2 regions of the Virgibacillus salarius genome follow, and region 2 is predicted to be linked to the other one. Evidence: a T-box and tRNA genes for the amino acid it is inferred to sense, from the RefSeq annotation. Region 2 holds a T-box; the other holds one or more tRNA genes.
What was found. The T-box of region 2 lies ahead of ileS (isoleucine--tRNA ligase). A T-box ahead of a tRNA ligase gene usually reads a tRNA of that ligase, here a tRNA-Ile.
Positions count from the first base shown of each region.

Region 1: it encodes a tRNA-Ile, which carries the amino acid that the T-box ahead of ileS (isoleucine--tRNA ligase) is inferred to sense. The anticodon was not compared.

Region 1 covers NZ_BAAACY010000156.1:1,552-4,968, forward strand. Annotated here, with positions in the region: gene ABDZ84_RS19090 (Na/Pi cotransporter family protein) at 1-672, shown strand, start outside; tRNA gene ABDZ84_RS19095 (tRNA-Asn) at 1,247-1,321, shown strand; tRNA gene ABDZ84_RS19100 (tRNA-Met) at 1,326-1,402, shown strand; tRNA gene ABDZ84_RS19105 (tRNA-His) at 1,429-1,504, shown strand; tRNA gene ABDZ84_RS19110 (tRNA-Ile) at 1,526-1,602, shown strand; tRNA gene ABDZ84_RS19115 (tRNA-Ser) at 1,614-1,706, shown strand; tRNA gene ABDZ84_RS19120 (tRNA-Phe) at 1,728-1,803, shown strand; gene ABDZ84_RS19125 (superoxide dismutase) at 1,980-2,591, shown strand; gene ABDZ84_RS19130 (MFS transporter) at 2,788-3,417, shown strand, end outside.
Region 2 covers NZ_BAAACY010000148.1:70,656-74,072, reverse strand. Annotated here, with positions in the region: gene ileS (isoleucine--tRNA ligase) at 1-2,253, opposite strand, end outside; T-box leader at 2,294-2,512, opposite strand; gene ABDZ84_RS18470 (DivIVA domain-containing protein) at 2,580-3,083, opposite strand; gene ABDZ84_RS18465 (YlmH family RNA-binding protein) at 3,183-3,417, opposite strand, start outside.

The DNA.
Region 1 (3,417 bases), on a different contig from region 2:
ACAATTGTAGAGTATAAACCACAACACTTAGATCCGATATTTATTCAGCAATCATCGACCTTGGCATTAGATCAGGCGAAAGCAGAAGTGATTCGCATGGGTGAATATGCTTATAAAGGCTTAGAAGAAACAAATAAATATTTAAATACACAACTTTCTAAGCATTCCGAAATGGCTATGCAAATAGAAGGGGCTTTAAATAATCTGGACCGAAAAATAACAGATTATCTTGTAGAACTATCGGCAGAATCACTTACGGAAATAGAAAGTGCGAAACATTCCGCACTCCTTGACTCCGTTCGAGATATCGAAAGAATAGGCGATCATTTTGAAAATATTGTCGAATTAATTGATTATAAAATGTCTAATAAAGTTCAATTAACCAATCATGCTCAGGAAGATCTAAATGAAATGTTTGAATTAACAACGTCAACAGTAAAACAAGCCGTTGAATCTCTCCAAAGTATGGACAGAGAAGAGGCACTAGCTGTGATTCAAAAAGAAGATAAAATTGATAAAATGGAAAGGAATTTCCGAAAGAAACATATCATTCGTATGAATGAAGGTAAATGTACTGGATCAGCTGGAATTGTTTTTGTTGATATCATTAGCAATTTAGAGCGAATTGGAGACCATGCGGTTAACATTGCTGAAGAAGTATTAGGTGAATAATAATAACGTATGTTTAGTTTAACAACTGTCGGAAATGCTTTCTGACAGTTGTTTTTTATACTAAGTAGAAGTTAGCTATCTCAAATTCAAATGAACTGCAAGAGCTACGTCATTGTCGTTTGCGGAAAAGAAAATCTGTGTGAACAAGCATTATTCAACCGGAACTTGAAGAAAGCCGTTCACTTATCCATGGTGAGTTAAGTGAAGGGGAGTTATTTCGTGAAGTTCTGTTAGGAAAATTCTGTAGAAAAACGGGTGACTTCCGGCCCCTGTAGTATGGTTTTCAAGAGGTGACTCAGCGTTACGTCTGCTCACACAAACACAGGAGTTACTTTACAAGTTATAAGGTAGTATTTACTAATTAATAAAGGAATTAAAATTAAAATTTTCTAACTTTAAATTTTGTATTGAAAAACCTTTGATAAGATGCTATAGTAAATATTGTCGTTTTAACAGCGATACATACATAAGAAATTGCGATTATGATTTTTTGAAAAAAATATTGACAGATGTTGTTGAACATGGTAAATTATATCTTGTTGCTATAATTCGTTGAAAGTAGTCACGATAACATTCCACAGTAGCTCAGTGGTAGAGCTATCGGCTGTTAACCGATCGGTCGTAGGTTCGAATCCTACCTGTGGAGCCAATTTGGCGGTGTAGCTCAGCTGGCGAGAGCGTACGGTTCATACCCGTGAGGTCGGGGGTTCGATCCCCTCCGCCGCCACCATAATATAACAATTAATCTGAAGCATGGCGGTCGTGGCGAAGTGGTTAACGCACCGGATTGTGGCTCCGGCATTCGTGGGTTCGATCCCCACCGGTCGCCCCATAAACAATTTTAAAATGAGAAGGACCCTTAGCTCAGTTGGTCAGAGCTATCGGCTCATAACCGATCGGTCGCAGGTTCGAGTCCTGCAGGGTCCACCATAAAATTATTTGGAGGTATACCCAAGTCTGGCTGAAGGGAGCGGTCTTGAAAACCGCCAGGGGTGTAACAGCCCGCGGGGGTTCGAATCCCTCTACCTCCTCCATACATATTTAGAGTAGATTTAGGCTCGGTAGCTCAGTCGGTAGAGCAAGGGACTGAAAATCCCTGTGTCGGCGGTTCGATTCCGTCCCGAGCCACCATTCAAACAAGCGGTGGCTTGTTTTTTTATTTTCTCAAGAAAATAACGCTTTTTATAATTTGGTAAAAAAATGCATGCATATAATTTGCATCAGTATAGTAGCTTTGATAATCTTGCTTTAAAAGGGTGAATATTCGATCCTTTTTAATAAAATAATTTTATTAGGAGGAAGTTATAATGGCAAAATTTGAATTACCTGAACTACCTTATGCTTACGATGCACTAGAACCTACTATTGATAAAGAAACCATGAACATTCACCATACAAAGCATCATAATACGTATGTAACGAAACTAAACGGTGCTTTAGAAGGACATGCTGATCTTCAGAATAAATCTGTTGAAGAGCTAATAAGTAATCTAGATGCTGTTCCGGAAAGCGCGCGGACTGCCGTACGTAATAATGGTGGCGGCCATGCAAACCATAGTCTGTTCTGGAAAGTATTATCACCTAATGGTGGTGGCGAACCAACTGGTGAGCTTGCTGATAAAATTAATGAAAAGTTTGGCAGCTTTGATAAATTCAAAGAAGAATTTGCTAATGCTGCAGCAGGACGCTTCGGATCAGGTTGGGCATGGTTAGTTTTAAATAATGAAGAATTAGAAATAATGAGTACACCTAATCAAGACTCGCCGATAATGGAAGGGAAAAAACCTTTATTAGGTCTTGATGTTTGGGAGCACGCTTACTATCTTAAATATCAAAATAAACGCCCAGATTACATTTCAGCTTTCTGGAATGTTATTAATTGGGATCAAGTAACGAAAAACTATAATGAAGCGAAATAACAAAAATAATTGAATAGAAAAGGCATGTGGGGGGATTCGATTCCTTCATATGCCTTTTTTTATCTATAATTGTCAAGAAATGATGAATGTAAGCTTAATGAATAGATTGTTATATCCTTATCTTTAATTAAGGCTTCTTTGCATATCTGTTACTCATTTGTTCAAACTATTAATGACTTGAAAAGGAGTATGGAATATGCGAAAAAGCCTATCACTTTATCAGGGGAAATTAGACATTGATAAGGATTTATTGTTTTTACTTGTTATTGGTGGACTATATTCTTTAGGGATATTTTTATCCAATACATTTGTAAATATATACTTGTGGAAGCAATCAGGGGATTATATAACCATTGCTGTATATAATTTAGCCATTTATATTTTTCAACCATTGACGTTTATTGTGGCTGGAAAATTAGCTAAGAAAGTGGATCGAGTTATTGTATTACGTTTAGGGGTAATTTTTTTATCTCTCTTTTTTTTGAGTGTATTAATTATTGCTGAAAAAGCATCGTACTATAATTTTATGCTAGGTAGTCTTCTTGGTATTGGTTATGGTTTCTATTGGCTAGCATTTAATGTACTTACATTCGAGATTACTGAGCCAGAGACTAGGGACTTTTTTAATGGATTTTTAGGAGTGCTTCAATCCTTTGGTGGAATGATTGGACCGTTATTAGCTGGGACTATTATTGCTAATTTGGAAGCAAATATCGGATATACAACAATTTTTACGATTTCTTTTATTTTGTTCATTTGCGCAGTTATCTGTAGTTTCTTTTTGGCAAGGAGAAAGGCAGAAGGAAGCTTTTATTTTCGACGGGTA
Region 2 (3,417 bases):
TAGAGACGTTAGAATTTCATAATAGCCTGTTTGAATACTACGTCTTCTATGATTATCCTTTGCTTCAATATATAAAATATCTTTAGCAAAATCCAAATAGAAGGAGCTCAAATCAACTGCACAGAAATTATGAATTTGATGGAATATTGGTGAAAACTCATAGCTTTCATAGCTTCCACGCACATCGTTTATTAATCGTTGAAGACGATAGAGCATATATTTGTCGACATCTTCCAATTCTGTATCAGCAACTCGATCTGTTTTCGGATCAAAATCAGCAAGATTAGCAAGCATAAAACGGAATGTGTTACGGATTTTACGATACGCTTCAGAAACCTGTTTTAAGATATCATTTGAAATACGAACATCAGCTTGATAATCTACTGAAGATACCCATAAACGAAGAATATCCGACCCTAGCTGCTTCTGTACTTTCCCAGGTTGAATTACATTGCCCAGCGATTTACTCATCTTTCTACCGTCACCATCAAGTGCAAACCCATGGCTAATAACAGTTTTATAAGGAGCTTTTCCAGTAACAGCTACTGATGTGGATAAGGATGAATTAAACCACCCTCGGTATTGGTCGCTACCTTCTAAATAAATATCTGCTGGACGATAATGATCTTCTCTGCCAAGTAATACCGCTTCATGTGAAGATCCAGAATCAAACCATACATCCATAATATCCGTTTCTTTGGTAAACATATTGTTTGGGCTGTGCTCCGAGGTAAAGCCTTTAGGTAGTAAATCATTTGCTTTCCACTCGAACCAAATATTAGATCCATGCTCCTTAAATAAATCAGACACATGACTAATTGTTTCATCTGTAATGATTGGTGTTTTATCCTCTGCATAAAATACTGGGATTGGCACACCCCATGTTCGCTGACGTGAAATACACCAATCTTCCCTATCTCGCACCATATTATATAATCTTGTTTCTCCCCATTGTGGATACCAATTGATAGCTTTGATTTCATCTAATATCGTATGACGAAAGTCCTTAATCGAAGCAAACCACTGTGACGTTGCACGGAATATCGTTGGTTTCTTCGTACGCCAATCATGTGGATAGGAATGCGTTATAAATGCGAGCTTTAACAATGCACCGGCTTCGTCTAATTTTTCTGTAATTACTTTATTTGCTTTATCATAAAACAGACCTTCAAAGCCAGGAGCTTCATCGGTAAATACACCTTTTTCATCTACTGGGCAAAGTGCATCCATACCGTAACTTCTAGCTACGTAAAAGTCATCTTCACCATGTCCAGGTGCTGTATGAACACAACCTGTACCAGCTTCTGTTGTTACATGTTCTCCAAGCATTACTAATGATTCACGATCATAGAAAGGGTGTTTAGCGACAACCTTATCCGCTTCTTCTCCTTTAAAGGTTTGAATTACTTCTGGATTGTTCCATTCTAACGCCTCTGTCACTGCTTCTAAAAGAGCGTGAGCAATGACAAACTTATCATCATTTACTGCAACTACAGCATATTCTAATTCAGGGTGGATACTTATTCCAAGATTAGCTGGGATCGTCCAAGGTGTTGTCGTCCAGATAATAAATTTGACGTCAGATTCCAATAAGCCTCTACCATCCGTTACTTCAAATGAAACGTAGATGGAAGGAGATCGTTTATCATGGTATTCAATTTCGGCTTCGGCCAAAGCGGATTCTGAAGAAGGAGACCAATACACTGGCTTTAATCCTTTATATATATAGCCTTTCTTCGCCATTTCTCCAAATACTTTTATTTGCGCGGCCTCATAATCCTTTGTCAACGTAATATATGGATTGTCCCAATCGGCACGTACACCTAGCTTTTTAAATTGCTCCCGCTGGTTATCTACTTGTCCAAGTGCGTATTCAGCACAAAGTTTTCGAAATTCAGCAATACTTAATTCTTTACGTTTCACTTTCTTATTTTTTGTCAGTGCTGTTTCAATTGGTAAACCATGTGTATCCCATCCTGGAACATATGGTACATGATATCCTGTCATCGATTTATAACGAGTAATAAAATCCTTTAAAATTTTATTTAATGCGTGACCAATATGCAAATCTCCGTTTGCATATGGAGGGCCATCATGAAGAATAAATAATGGTTTCCCCTTTGTTCTTTCTAAGCTCTTTTTATATAGGTCCTTTTCCTCCCATTCTGACTGGCGAATAGGCTCTTTATTTGGTAAGTTTCCACGCATCGGAAATGCAGTTTTTGGCATTAATAATGTTTCTTTATAGTCCATTTATGCTCCTCCTTCTAAATTAAAAAATCCCCTCTATCCCAAAAGGGACGAGAAGACTCGCGGTACCACCCTTATAAATTTGACTAACTGTCAAATTCACTCGAAATTCGTAACGTGAATGATCCCGTTCATTACTAATTCATTTCATAATGAAAGCTCAAGAGTGATTTTCTAAAAGTATTACTGTGTTGGGCTCCCACCATACCCCAACTCGCTATTCAGTAACTCACCTTTATACTAGCTCTATCCTTGCTTAATTTATTCAACTAATGATTCATAGACCTCTGTGTAAGAATTATATGTAAAATAGCGACTAGCGTCAAGGCTTATGATTCATTCTCTGCTAATTCTAGGTCTTCACCTATTTCCGCATCAAATAACTGTTCCCAATCATCAGTACCTATCATGTCCAACTGAGCTTCAACCAACATTTTTAAACGTGTACGAAAGACTTTGGCCTGTTTTTTTAACTCTTCTACATCCATTGAAATACGACGAGACTTGCTTAGAGCTTCGTTAATAATGCGGTCAGCATTTTTTTCTGCCTCTTTAATTATTAATTTGGATTCTTTTGTAGCATTGCCTTTTAGCTCTTCGGCAGTTTCCTGCGCAATAAGAATTGATTTATTTAGGGTTTCTTCGATATTCGTAAAGTGACCAAGCTTCTCATTTAAGTGATCTACTTGCTCCTTTAAATCCTTTTTCTCACGTATAACCATTTCATAATCTTTAATTACCTGATCAAGAAATTCGTTTACCTCATCTTCATCATATCCGCGAAAACTTCTAGTGAATTCTTTATTATGAATATCCAATGGTGATAATGGCACAACAGCCACCTCCTATTAAAGTTGTTTCACAAAACGTACTATCCCCATCTTACACTTTTATTCGACAAAAGGTAGCTAATTCCTGCATATTTAACAAAATTATTTCAAGATTGCAGTAGTTACCTTAATTTTATCTTTTTTTGTTTTCCCCCTAATTTGTACCACTTTACTCCTTCCCTTACCTCTTAGTGATAATAGATCACCTTCCTGTAAGAGAAACTTTACATCTTCGATGACTTTAAAATTCACCTTGACATGTGACTTATTAATGTAAGATACCGCATCTTTTCTTGAAATCCGGTAGATTTCTTTAACAAGTGTATCAAGTCGTAAG